One region of the Brucella sp. LJL56 genome, then DNA from elsewhere that is predicted to be linked to it. Evidence: riboswitches for the same ligand, from Rfam matches in the RefSeq annotation. Region 1 holds a riboswitch; the other holds the start of a gene.

Region 1 (6,900 bases):
CCTGTTCGACGGGCGCAGCCAGTTGCTGATCTATCATTTCATGTTCGGACCCGACTGGGATCAAGGTTGCACAGGATGTTCGTTCCTGGCCGATAATCTTGATGGCGCCGTGACACATCTCAATAATCACGACGTCACGCTCGCCGCCGTTTCGCGCGGACCGCTGGCAAAGCTGGAAGCTTACAAGAAGCGGATGGGTTGGCACTTCCCCTGGGTTTCGTCAGAAGGCAGCGACTTCAATTTCGATTACCACGTCTCCTTTACGAAGGATGAACTCGAGAACAATCGTGTTTTCTACAACTTCGAAAAGCTGGCGGCAGAAGATGCTTTCGATGAGCTGCCCGGCATGAGCGCTTTTTACAAGGATGAAAACGGCGCGATCTATCATACCTATTCCAGCTATGCACGCGGCATTGAAGAATGGATCGGCACTCTGATGATCCTCGACCGCGCGCCCAAGGGGCGGAATGAAAATGGCACGATGCATTTCGTCAAGCGGCACGATGAATATGAGGCGCAGGCTTCCAAACATAGCTGCTGCGGCTGATCGTTCGAACGCGAAACAAAATCCAAGGGAGTACATTCAATGAAAAACGGTTCTTCTCCGTTCGTCTGGTACGAACTTATGACGACAGACGCTGATAACGCGCAGGACTTTTATACGAAAGTTGTCGGCTGGACAGCGAGAGATGCCGGAGTCCCCGGCATGAAGTATACACTGTTCGAAGTGCCCGGATGCATGATCGCCGGCATGATGTCGATGGCGGATATGCCAAAAGAGGATTGTGGAGGTGAACCCGGCTGGATCGGTTATGTCGGTGTGACAAATGCCGATGAATATTCCCGGAAAGTCGAGGCAGAAGGCGGCAAGGTTTTAAGGGCCGCGCAGGATATTCCGGACATCGGACGGTTCGCGATTGTTTCGGACCCACAAGGTGGCGTCTTTGCACTCTTTGAGCCGAAGGACGACATGCCGCCACCGGCCGACTTTGGTTCGCGTAAACCGGGACATCCGGGCTGGCATGAACTATACGCCCAGAATTGCGAGACGGTATTTCCCTTCTACGAGAAAGTATTTGGCTGGAAGCTCTCACGCGACTTCGACATGGGGCCCATGGGAAACTACAAGGTGTTTAGTGTCGATGGCGCCGATCACGGCGGCATCATGACCGCACCTCCCGGTACCCATGTAGGTTGGGGTTTCTACTTCATGGTCAATGGCGTCAAAGATGCTGCCAGCAAGGTCAAGTCTCTGGGCGGAGCGGTCTTGCAAGAGCCGATGGAAGTGCCGAATGGCGAATGGGTTGTTCAATGCAAGGACCCGCAAGGCGTGAACATCTCGCTTGTAGCGCCGAAACCGTAGAATAGATTGCGCTGCGCGATTGACTGCCGATACATTTGCGATGATTGAATGGAACATCGAAACGTATCGGCGGAAGATTGATCATGCACGACAGAAGGATGCGTCAGTCTCAACGGGCTGGAACTGTGTTCGCCGCAGATGTTGGCGGATCCTTCATCCGGCTGGCGCGTTCAACACATCCAGGAAGTATCGAGCTTCTTGAAAAACTGCCGACATCAGCAAACAGTTGGGAAGAATTCGGGGGCGCATTGGAAACAGCGCTTCGTATTCATGCATCGAACGACGAAGGGCCACTAGCGCTTTCCATTGCCGGATTGGTTGATCCGGATACAAGTACCGCTTTCTCTGCCAATATCCCTTGCATCACCGATCACAGGCTAAGCTTCGAACTCGGCGAGCGATTGCAGCGACAGGTGATCGCCGCCAACGATGCCGATTGTCTGGCCCTCGCCGAGGCAATCGAAGGTGCTGGAAAAGGACATGAGATTGTTTTCTGCATAGTGTTGGGTACTGGTGTTGGCGGCGGGCTTGTTGTCGATGGTCGGTTGGTTCGTGGTAAAGGCGGCTTGACCGGCGAATGGGGGCACGGCCCGATCCTCAACACCTGTGTAGAAATCGACGGACAAACTGTGCTGGTCCCACGCTTCAGTTGTGGTTGCGGGCAAAGTGGTTGTGTCGATACGATTGGTGGCGCACGCGGGATCGAGAGACTACACCAGTTTCTGAATGGTATCGAAGCGAGCAGCCATAGAGTCCTGCGGGAATGGCTGGAAGGTCGTCAGGAGGCAAGACGGACAATTGCCGCCTATCTTCAACTGGTGGCCGATCCGCTCGCCGCAGTCGTCAACGTAACCGGTACGTCGATCATTCCGGTAGGCGGCGGGCTTGCTACCGCTTCGGAGTTGGTTTCGGCGCTTGACACGGCGGTGAGAGCCAGAATTCTGCGAAAAACTGACAGGCCGTTAGTCGTTCCAGGTATATTCGGCAGCGATGGCGGTTTGGTGGGGGCAGCGATATTGGGGCATCAGACGTGAGTATGTTACTTGAAGTCTGCGTAGATAGCGCTGAAGGGTTGCGGTTGGCAATCGAAGGCGGTGCAGATCGCATCGAGCTCTGTTCTGCGCTTGAACTGGGTGGATTGACGCCCTCACAGACTTTGATGGAGCTTGCCTCGAAAGCACCGATCCCAGTTTACGCAATGATCAGACCGCGCGCGGGCAACTTCCGCTTTTCGACTGAAGATGAGGCCGTAATGGTGTCCGACATAGGCAACGCCAGAAGTGCTGGTTTGACTGGTGTCGTTGTCGGCGCTTCGCTGAATGATGGTTCACTGGATGTTACTATGCTGGAAAGACTGCTTGCGGAGGCAAAAGGTCTTGGAACGACGCTTCACCGCGCTTTCGATCTGGTTCCAGATATGACGGTTGCACTACAGCAGGCAATTGCACTTGGTTGCGAGCGCATCCTGACGTCCGGCCTGTCACAAACTGCGGAAGAGGGGCTGGATAATTTGCAGCGGCTGACTGGAATTGCTCGCGGGCGCATCAGCATCATGCCCGGCAGCGGTGTCAACGCTGAGAATGTGGGCCGAATAATTGAAGCGACTGGCGCGACAGAAGTTCATGCTTCGTGCCGCGTCCCGCTCGAAGAGAAGGATTTTCGCGCTATCGCCTTCGGTTTTGCTGTCGAACAGTCATTTCGGACATCGGCCCAGCGCGTAAGCGCTTTGAAAGTCGCAATCGAAAGCATTTAAAAAGGGCGTTTATTCCAAATTCAGGGTGTCTGTGAGTGTAAAATCCACGAACCGTTTGGTTCGCGAAGCGGAAGTTTCTCATACACTTTAAGGTGACACTCAAACCCTATTGCCACTCTGAAAGAGTTTGAGTAGAAGTGACATCACATCAAGAGTTGGGGAGACGCCCAACGCCAACCTGCCTCTCCGGGCAAGGTGGTACTCTCTGTAAAGAGAGGATGTGGCCAAACCGGCAAATATACGGATAAAGCCACTCGCGTCATCTCCAGCATAAACTAGGGACCGACGCGACATGCCGATTAAAATTCCTGATGATCTGCCAGCAACCAGTGTTCTCCAGGCCGAGGGCGTTATGGTCATGCGCGAAGCAGATGCCGTTCGTCAGGATATTCGTCCGCTGAAGATCGGCCTGCTCAACCTAATGCCCAACAAGGTTACCACCGAGACGCAGATTGCTCGCCTTCTCGGAGCAACCCCGCTGCAGGTCGAGCTGACCCTTGTTCGTATCACCAATCATGTGGCACGCCACACGCCTGCTGATCACATGCTATCCTTCTATCAGCCGTGGGAAGAGGTGCAGGACCAGCGATTTGACGGCTTTGTCATCACAGGGGCTCCGGTCGAACGTCTCGAATTTGAGGAAGTCACCTACTGGGACGAAATGCAGCGTGTCTTCAACTGGACGCAGACCCATGTACACCGGACTCTGAATATATGCTGGGCCGCGCAAGCCGCTGTTCATCATTTCCATGGCATGGGCAAGTACGAACTGCCGGGTAAGGCATCAGGCGTCTATAGCCAACGCAACCTTGCACCGTCATCGCCCTACCTTCGCGGGTTTTCGGATGATTTCAAGATCCCGGTTTCGCGCTGGACTGAAGTGCGCAAAAGCGACATTCCGGCCAATAGTGATCTGAAAGTGCTAGTCGATAGTCCAGAGACGGGGCTTTGCCTGCTTGATGACCCCCGTCATCGCTCGCTACACATGTTCAATCACGTGGAATATGACACTACATCGCTTGCGGATGAGTATTTCCGTGACATTCAGGCTCAGCCTGAAACGAAGGTTCCGGCGAATTATTTTCCCGGTGACGACGCGACGCGCCAGCCGGAAAATCGCTGGCGCAGCCACGCGCATCTTCTTTTCGGAAACTGGATCAACGAGATGTATCAATCGACGTCCTACGACCTGGAAAATATCGGGAAGCGTTGAGAGCGCACAACAGCGAAAGCGCGACTGGAAAACACCCGATCCAGGGCAGGGCTTGCAGGGGCAAGCGTTGCAGTGCAAGCCCACCTGTCGCGGTGCCAAGCGCGACGCCTATGTGCATGGCTGACAGATTGATCCCGACACCTGCATCTGCGGTTGCTGGATCGGTTGTGATGAGAAAGCTCTGAACGACGGGCGATATCATCCAACTGATGCAGGCCCAGATCATCAGTACCGCGCCGAAAATAGTGCTGGACCCAGTCGTGAGCGGTATCGCCGCCAGGGCCGTCAGATAGAAAAGTGGCGTCAGCACGAGAGCCAGCCGCGGTGACAGTTTGTCAACAAGCAACCCTCCCAGATATCCTCCGGTCATTCCAGCTACACCGAAGGCCACCATTGCCCAGATAACGTTTTGGGAAGAGATTTGCACTGCTTCCAGAAGGTATGGCGAGAGATAGGCGAATAATGCGAAATGACCGCCGATCATAAGGATGGAAACAAGTTGCGCTGACACCAGCCGGAATGATTTCAGATGAGGTTTGTAGGGCGGTACACCGCCCAGACTGCATCCGGCTTGGGACAGTGAAGCTGATGATAGAAGCAGAGCCAAAGCTGCCATCAATGCCAGACAGAAGAATACTGTGCGCCAGCCCAGCCAATCGTTGACGATCATTCCTGCTGGAACGCCTGCCACCATCGATCCGCTGATGCCCATGAATATGATTCCAATGGCGCGTCCGCGCATCGCAGGGCTGACCAGTTCGGTTGCCAGCATTGTGGCAATCAGACAGACGACTGCGCTTGCAGCAGCCATGCACATACGAGCGGCAAACAGGATGAGATAGTTGGGGCTGATGCATGCGATGATATTGCTTGCAATGAAAACGGTCAGTGCACTGATCAGAATGGTTTTTCGCTCAAACCGCGCCGTGAGGATGAGTGCCAGTGGTGCAGTCAGAGCAAAGGTAATCGAGAAAACAGAAGTCAGTTGCCCGGCGGCACTGACTGAAACATTCAAACCGCGGGCGATGCCCGGAAGAATGCCAACGATGATATTCTCCGCGGTGCCAGTAACGAAGGTTGCCAGCGCCAACACGAATAGCCGAACGTCCATACTTGCCATTCCCTTTCATGGTAACACCATGCGGGCAGCAAATGGCCCGGCATGGCGATGTTGCATGCCGGGTTTCGAGGCAAAGCTTCGGTTATCCCTGATATGACCTCATAACACTCAAACTGGCCGGTGGCCAGTTCCGCAAGCGATTAGAGCGCATCCCGAAAAATGTGAAACGATTTTCGGATGAGATACGTGTAAAAACAAAGAATTAGATCATTCCAATGATTCAATTTAAGCTGGAAATGCTCTAGCTGGCGGCGCGCGCCAGCCATCTGTGCCAATCGTCTTCGGAGCCGTGGAAGACATTCAGGTCGATTTTTTCATTCACGCCCTGTGACAGCCCTGATCCTGAATACTGCCAGAAGGTCCACGGGCGACCCGGATAGACCTTGGATGGATGCTGGGCGACGGCACGCAGCCAGAATGGATAATTGGTGAAGGCGCCTTTCAGATTGTCATCGTAGAAATCCGGTGCGGTATAGATGATTGGCCGCTTGCCGTAATGCTGCTCCAGCCTGTCCATAAAGACCTGCATTTTTTCCCGTACCTGCGCCGGAGAAGGCCGTCTCTTGCAGGAGGAATCGCCGTTCCATTCGACATCGATGACAGGTGGAAGCGCGTCGGCTTCCTTCGGAACGTTGCGGATGAACCAGTCAGCCTGCTGGCTTGCTACGCGACACCAGTAGAAGAAATGGTATGCGCCGCGCTTGATACCCGCCGCTTTCGCCCCGCGCCAGTTCTCGCGGAACTTAGGATCAAGATGGTCACCACCATCGGTTGCCTTGATATAGGCGAAGTTTGCCCCTTGCGTGCGCAATTTTACCCAGTCGATATCGCCCTGCCAGCGAGATACGTCTACGCCGTGCACTGCCAGCTTGCGCGGAGAAGAGCGTCCAAAATTGATCGGTTTCGCATCACGGAAACGATGACTGTAGATTTTCGACCGTTCTTGCGGTGCAAGACGCACTGGCGGATAGGCTGCGACTTCGGGCTTTGGAACCGAGATGCGCGCCTGTGGTCGTTCTTGTAGCTGTGGCTGTGGCGTGATGGGCGCAGGTGGTTCCGCCTTGAACGGGCCCGCATCAGGTATGGGGCCGGCCCAGGCCAAAACTTCTTCCTGCTGGGATACCGGCATTGGCTGCGGTGCGCTTGCCATTTCGCTCAAGGGAGCGGGCGGGACCGGGCGAGCGACCGAACTCGTGGTCTCAGCCGAGGTCTTCGACTGGAGCATGATGCTGTCGATGCCGGAACTTGACGTACAGCCCGTCAAAGCGGCGCAGGCAAGGGCAATGACTGATACAACCGAAGAACGCATGAGCACCCGTAACGCAAAACAAGTGGGCTGCAACGCTCTTTCCGAGCTAATTGCCAGTCGAAGCTTACGGGGAAATGCTGAATCCAAAGTTTACGAAATTGCTAATGCACACTCTCTAATTCGATTGTTCGAGAATTTTTAT
Region 2 (6,900 bases), on a different contig from region 1:
AAGATCGACCAATGCCTGTTGTCGTGGCCGATATTGCGCGAGCAATCCACCCACAACTGCGACGTAATCACAATCGTCGAGTTCGCCAATAGGAGCGGTTGGCTCGATCACCATACCGGAACTGGACGTGACAGGATCTCCTGAGAGCGTGCAGATTTTCCACGCGCAGCGTATCTGACGGCTCTTGTCGCGATCATCCGCAGCAAGGCGAAAAGGATCGAGGAAAAGGCTCAGTGCACTCAGCGTAAAGCCCGGCAGCGCAACAATACCGACCGATAGCCTGCGTTGCGGGACATCCGTTGCCGCTTGCAGCTTCTTGACCTGATCCCGTTCAATTCCATTGGTCACTTAGGTCGCTCTCCTCCGCCCTAAACTATATCTGCTTGGAGGAGGCTGATATAGTCAACGAAAATGCTTGGAAAGCTTCAACTGCTGCGCCTGATAGTTGGAGCCCAGATCGACGCCGTAAAGCGCCGAAGGGCGATGCATCATGTGCTCGTAAATGAGGCGCCCAACGATCTGTCCATGCTCGAGTATGAACGGAACTTCGTGGCTGCGGACTTCCAGAACTGCGCGACTGCCGGTTCCACCTGCAGCGCTATGTCCAAAGCCCGGATCGAAGAAGCCTGCGTAGTGAACCCGGAACTCGCCAACCAGTGGATCGAACGGCGTCATTTCAGCCGCGTAAAGCGGCGGAACATGTACGGCCTCACGTGACACGAGGATATAAAATTCATCCGGATCGAGCACGAGTTCACGCGCTCCCCGGTCATAGATCGGTTCCCAGAAATCAAGAATGTCGTGCGCGGCACGCTTGTCCACATCGACCACGGCCGTATGGTGCTTGCCACGGTAACCGATCAGCCTGTCAGGACCGCCCGAAAGATCAACCGAAAGGGCGATGCCGCCACCGGAGATATTCGGCATCTCGGCCGCAACCAGCGTTTCGGTATTATGCAGTGCAGCGAGTTCGGCTTCATCAAGCTGGGCGCGCCCCTTGCGGAAGCGTATCTGCGACAGGCGCGAACCCGTACGCACGACGATCGGGAATGTGCGCGGGCTGACTTCCAGATAAAGCGGGCCATTATATCCGGCAGGCACCTTGTCGAATTCCTGCGCCCCGTCCGCAATGACGCGGGTGAAGATATCCAGACGGCCCGTTGAACTTTTCGGATTTGCGGAGGCAGAAAGGTCGGGCGAAAGGGCCAGACTTTCGAGGAGCGGAACAATATAAACGCAGCCCGTTTCCAGAACTGCACCGGCGCTCAGGTCGATCTCGTGCAGCTTCAGGCGTTCCAGCTTATCGAGCACCGGCGTGCCCGGCCCCGGCATGAAGGAGGCGCGAACACGATAAGCTTTTGCACCAAGCCTCAGATCGAGGCTTGCAGGCTGTATCTGATCGGGATCAAGGGGGCGTGTAGACGCCAGCAAACCGCTTTCAAACAGCGCGGAAATATCCGCATCCGCCAGAATTCCAGCATCTTTCTGCATCATCAACCCGACACTCCGTAGCCCAGAGCGCCGTGCGTCCATTTGGATGCACAAAGGTCGCTCTAACTTTTTGAATCTACGCATCGTGCTTTCCAAAAATCGGTTCCGATTTTTGGAAAGCACGATGCTGCAGCATTGCTTGACAAAGACCATTGACCGGTCGCAGCGTCAATGCCAACCCTTGGAGCAGCTTGAAACCGGGTTTTCCGCAGGAATCCGAGCATTGTCGAGACGCACGGGATGTACTTTTCCCGAAATGAGACGGTTTCGGCATTGACGGCTCTACTCAACAGGCATAATGGAAAAGTGTTCCGTGGTGATTTGGCCGGCCGGCTTGCAGCCACGTTAAAGAATTCGCTAAAAAAGGCCGCGGTTCGTTACCGGCCTTTTGCGTTTTCGCAAGGCCGGTTTTTTATTGGCCGCCGAGGCTCGACTATCCTGCCCCGGCCGACCAGCTTTCGACAGGTTGGAAAAATGACGACTGAGAATACCCGCAAATTTCGCCCTGCAACCGAACTTGTGCATGCCGGATCGCTGCGTTCCGGATTTGCCGAAATGTCGGAAGCGATGTTTCTGACGCAGGGCTTCCTTTATCCCAATGCCGAAGCCGCCGAAGCGCGTTTCAAGGGTGAGGATCCGGGTTTCATCTATTCGCGCTACGCCAACCCGACCACGGATATGTTCGAAAAGCGCATGTGCGCGCTGGAAGGCGCTGAAGAAGCCCGCGCCACCGCATCCGGCATGGCGGCGGTCGCAGCCGCCATCCTGTGTCAGGTGCAGGCGGGCGATCACGTGATTTCCGCCCGCGCTGTCTTCGGTTCCTGTCGCTACATCGTCGAGACGATCTTGCCGAAATATGGCGTTGAGATTTCGATCATCGACGGCTCCGCTGTTGAAAACTGGAAAGCGGCTGTTCGCCCGAACACCAAGGTCATGTTCCTTGAAAGCCCATCCAATCCGACGCTCGAAATCATCGACATTGCTGCCGTTGCACAGGTTGCCGATGAAGCGGGCGCCAAGCTGATCGTCGACAATGTTTTCGCCACACCGCTTTTCCAGAAGCCTCTGGAGCTGGGTGCACATATCGTCGTTTATTCTGCAACCAAACATATCGATGGTCAGGGACGCTGCCTTGGAGGCGTCGTCCTTTCTGATCGTGAGTGGATTGAAAACACCCTGCAGGATTACTTCCGTCATACAGGTCCTGGCCTCAGCCCGTTCAATGCGTGGATCATGCTGAAGGGCCTTGAAACGCTGTCCGTACGCGTACGCCAGCAAACGCTGTCCGCAACTGCGGTTGCCGACTTCCTCGCTGGCAAGCCGGGCGTGAAGCGCGTGATCTACCCGGGACGGGCAGATCATCCGCAAGCCGACGTTATCGCCAAGCAGATGACGGGCGGTTCGACACTCATTGCGCTGGAACTGGAAGGTGGTAAGGAGGCTGCATTCAAGTTCCAGAACGCTTTGCAGGTTTTCAGCATCTCCAACAATCTGGGTGACGCAAAAAGCCTTATTACTCACCCGGCAACCACAACGCACAAGAACCTTAGCGACGAGGCGAAAGCTGAACTCGGTATTTCGGACGGTCTGCTGCGAATCTCGCTCGGCCTTGAAGATACCGACGATCTCGTGGAAGACGTCGAAGCAGCCTTGAAGGTCGCTCGCTAAAATCTCGCTTCTCGATATTGTGGCTTTTAGGCTGCAAACCAAGGTTCAAACGATGCAATTGCCGGAACATTCCGGCAATTGCCGCATATTAACCGACCCGAATCGTTGACCTCTCCCGCAACTTTAGCGATAGGTGGGGTGAATAACGGCGTCCATGAACAGAACCGACGAACCGTTGAGTAAAAAAGCATCTTTGCGATCCGGCTTCGCCAGATTGCAGGTGCCAAGGCCGATGCGAATGTAGGGCGGGTGTGCATGTACAGAGCGGTAACGCGGGGGATCGAAGTTTCGGTCGAACCTTTCTATCTGGAAGACCAGTCCGAACCCGACGAAAACCGTTATGTCTGGGGCTATCGCATAACCATTGCCAACAATTCCGCAGAAACCGTGCAGTTGCGTTCGCGTTACTGGCAGATTACCGATGCGAATGGGTATGTCGAGGAAGTGCGCGGACCAGGCGTGGTTGGCGAACAGCCAACCCTTGAACCAGGCGATTCATTTCAGTATTCATCCGGCTGCCCACTGACGACCACTTCTGGCGTTATGGTGGGGTGCTATCAGATGCAGGGGAACGGCGGCAGCTTGTTCGATGTCGATATCCCCGCCTTCTCGCTTGATATGCCAGACCTGCGACGTACATTGAATTGAGAATTTCGTCCCTTTGCTCTCTAACGGAGAGCAAAGGGAGCGGGACATTTTGTCGTGTCCTATCCATTGGCATTTTTGCGCGCCGCCGCTCCCGCACGTGGAAGCGCATTGGACCTTCATCAGGCCACGCAAACCGGTGCCCGATGAATAGATGCAATCAAACGCGTTCGATTAGGAAGTACGTGGTTGGTCCTGGCGGGTTTGGCAAAACGGAAGCATTATTCCATAACTCAACGTTGAGCCCATCCGTTCCGTCTCCCATAACAACCGGAGGCTGGACCACGCCATCCAGCCCGACCGGCGAAATACGCCAAGGGGCGTTGATCGGTAGTTTGAACCAGACGTATCCAACCTTGATCCGCACTGGCAGTGAACCAAAGCTGCTGACAGTCTTCTCTTCACTATCGCTAAAGACCATGTCGGTATTACGTGCGTCGGTGGTAAAGATCAGCAATAGCTTACTACTATCCGCTACCGTCTGGCCATCGAGCGAAGAAATCGCCAGCAAGCCAGCACCGGAAGCCGAACCGACCCAAAGCTGTCCGAGTTGTACTGGCTGTGCAAGCTGGGAGAATGCAAGTGCTTCCGTATGCTGCGTGACAACCCGCATCTGTTTCGCCACGATATTAAGCCTAATCTCTTCGGTATCGCTGACGTAAATGCCTGCCCCCGCATCACTTGGATTTGCGTCCGCCAGAACATCGTTGTTACGCAGGAACGTGATAGCGTCCGCGCGAGTGCTCATCTGGCGAGGCGAATTGACCGACACAGCACCTGGCACAAGAGCGGCATCGCCTTGCGCGAGACTCGACATCAGCGACATGATCGTCACCGCATCCGGTTCCTGCATGTCCAGCCCGACCAGATTTCCGACATCCTGTATCTGCGCCACCACCTGATGGAACGCCTTCGCAACATCTTCACGCCGGAACAACAGTGCCGACAAGGTTTCGCCAGCACGGGCAACGGGATCGAGCGCATTTCTATAGGGACGGATATACTGTTCGTTAAAATCGTTGCCGCCGTAACCAAGGACAAGCGCTCCGTTGCTGTGGCGGCACAGGATATCCCAATCCTGCAAAGCGGCGTAAGCCGGCATTGCGAGTCCGGCCTCGTAGCGATGCTTGTTCCAGAAAACGTGATCGTACTCTGTCACTACGAATGGCTTTCCCGCCAGACGTGTGGCAGCCGCATTCCGGACATAAGCCACTGCCCCTTCAAACGAACTGGTCTGGAAGATCGGACCTGTCATATTGTCGTTTGGATCATGATAGGTATTCATCGCCGTAGCCTGTTGATTGCGGCGCGTAAGAATGGTTTGGATACCATACCCGTTGTTATATGGTGCGATGATACCGTTAAAGCCCATCGCATGAATGCATTCGCTCATTTTCTTTGCCGTCTCGGTTTCAACCGAGATGCAAAAGCGTGCAAAATCACGCAGCCGTCTGGATGCGGCGTAGCGGTTGGCAGGTAGTATGACAGTGGCGTTTTCAATCTGCTCGCTCGCCAACAACTCGCCACCCCAGGCAACCTGCAAGGCCGCTGTGGTAACATACTGCTCCTTCAGCCAGGCATTGAATGGTCGTTTCAGTTCCGTCAGCGCTTGCAGGTCGCCGTTGGCGTAAACCCACGAGTTGAATACCAGCCCATTTTCGTTAAACGGGATAACAACCGCCATTGCCGGGTCTTCGAAAGGCACAAGCCCGGTGTAAGGATTAACTGTACCGAATATATCGACTTGAAAGCGCAGCCAGTGGCCGAAGGCCGCATTTTCAACATGCGTCTTCAACTTCAGCCTGCCTTCCGTTCCCCAGCGGTCCGTTACGCCGCCCAACGCACCGCCATTGGATGTAAGGCCATCTACGATCCAGTAGATGCCGTTCTGCTTCAAAGCGGACATATAGTAGCGGAATCGATCAAGAATATCCTGCCGGTATGCGAAATCCTGAAGCTGTCCCTCCATCAAGGCAATGTCGAGAAAATGAAACCGAACACAGTTATATCCATGGCGGCACAACTGGACCGCCATTTTATCCGCTGTCGCGTTGTCGGGAATATTGCTGATGGCACCGCAGAGCAGCCGATAAGAAACTGACGGATTGCTCTGCAATGCGATGTGACCATCCTGATTAACGATGAGCCGCCGCTCTTCGGTAATCGCCGGATTCAATAGGAACGTTGAGAAATCGAGAGGGCTACCGGCCTCAATCTCGAGATTCCGCTGGGTAACTGGTAACCAAATATCAGGCATATCGTATCTCCACAATTAACCAGTGAAGATTAACCGCCTGTCTTTTCGTGGGGATAAATTCCTAATATAAAAACTTACTTGCCCATTAGTTACCGAATTCGGCCGGATCAAACTCGTAGCGTTTCGAGCAGAATTCACAGGTCACGGAAATTTTGCCGTTGTCCGCGCTTTCCGCAATTTCCTCGGCTGTAAAGCCTGACAAAACACCGGAAATTTTTTCCCGTGAGCACGAGCACTCGTCCAGTACGGGCACAGACTCGAACACACGCACGCCACGTTCATGGAACAGGCGATAAAGCAGCCGCTCAGAGCCGACTTGCGGGTCTGTCAGTTCCGAACTTTCAATCGTCCCGACAAGCGAGCGAGCTTCATCCCACGCGTCGTCTTCCGGATGGTAGGCGACTTCGGCTTCATCCTCATCTCCTCCCGGCAGATCAGGAATGCGAGCGCGCAGTTCCGATTCCGGCAGGAATTGAATGATCAATCCACCGGCTCGCCACTGTTCGACAGGTTTTCCGTCCACGCCACGCTCGACAAGTTTGGCGACACTCAGCTTCAGGTCGGTCGGAATCTGTTCCGACTGACGGAAATAGGTCGTGGCGATTTCTTCCAATGTCGAACCGTCCAGTGCAACGATACCTTGATAGCGCTGGGTATAAGTGCCCTGATCCACAGTGAAGGCGAGCGTACCGCGTCCGAGCAACTCCTCGGGCTTCGTCTTGCCGGCCGCAATCGCATCCTTCAAGCGCTCCTCATCGAAACGTGCATAGGCACGCACCGAACGCGGGGTGCGGAAATCAACCACCAGCATGTCGACCGGACCGTCGGATTGCGTCTGG

What was found. A riboswitch is a leader RNA that binds a small molecule or an ion and turns the genes downstream of it on or off. The one in region 1 is predicted to bind S-adenosylmethionine.
Positions count from the first base shown of each region.
Region 2: it holds a riboswitch for S-adenosylmethionine, as region 1 does, so the genes downstream of both, ACYSN1_RS05265 (O-succinylhomoserine sulfhydrylase) here and ACYSN1_RS15990 (homoserine O-succinyltransferase) in region 1, are expected to answer to the same signal.

Region 1 covers NZ_JBTXLQ010000005.1:8,591-15,490, reverse strand. Annotated here, with positions in the region: gene ACYSN1_RS16010 (DUF899 domain-containing protein) at 1-547, shown strand, start outside; gene ACYSN1_RS16005 (VOC family protein) at 587-1,363, shown strand; gene ACYSN1_RS16000 (ROK family protein) at 1,447-2,397, shown strand; gene ACYSN1_RS15995 (copper homeostasis protein CutC) at 2,394-3,116, shown strand; SAM-I-IV-variant riboswitch at 3,257-3,366, shown strand; gene ACYSN1_RS15990 (homoserine O-succinyltransferase) at 3,409-4,329, shown strand; gene ACYSN1_RS15985 (MFS transporter) at 4,274-5,440, opposite strand; gene ACYSN1_RS15980 (glycoside hydrolase family 25 protein) at 5,691-6,758, opposite strand; gene pdxR (MocR-like pyridoxine biosynthesis transcription factor PdxR) at 6,874-6,900, opposite strand, start outside.
Region 2 covers NZ_JBTXLQ010000001.1:1,067,562-1,074,461, forward strand. Annotated here, with positions in the region: gene ACYSN1_RS05255 (GlxA family transcriptional regulator) at 1-348, opposite strand, end outside; gene ACYSN1_RS05260 (2'-deoxycytidine 5'-triphosphate deaminase) at 403-1,494, opposite strand; SAM riboswitch at 1,795-1,874, shown strand; gene ACYSN1_RS05265 (O-succinylhomoserine sulfhydrylase) at 1,966-3,159, shown strand; gene apaG (Co2+/Mg2+ efflux protein ApaG) at 3,415-3,807, shown strand; gene ACYSN1_RS05275 (glycoside hydrolase) at 3,965-6,061, opposite strand; gene ACYSN1_RS05280 (Hsp33 family molecular chaperone) at 6,147-6,900, opposite strand, start outside.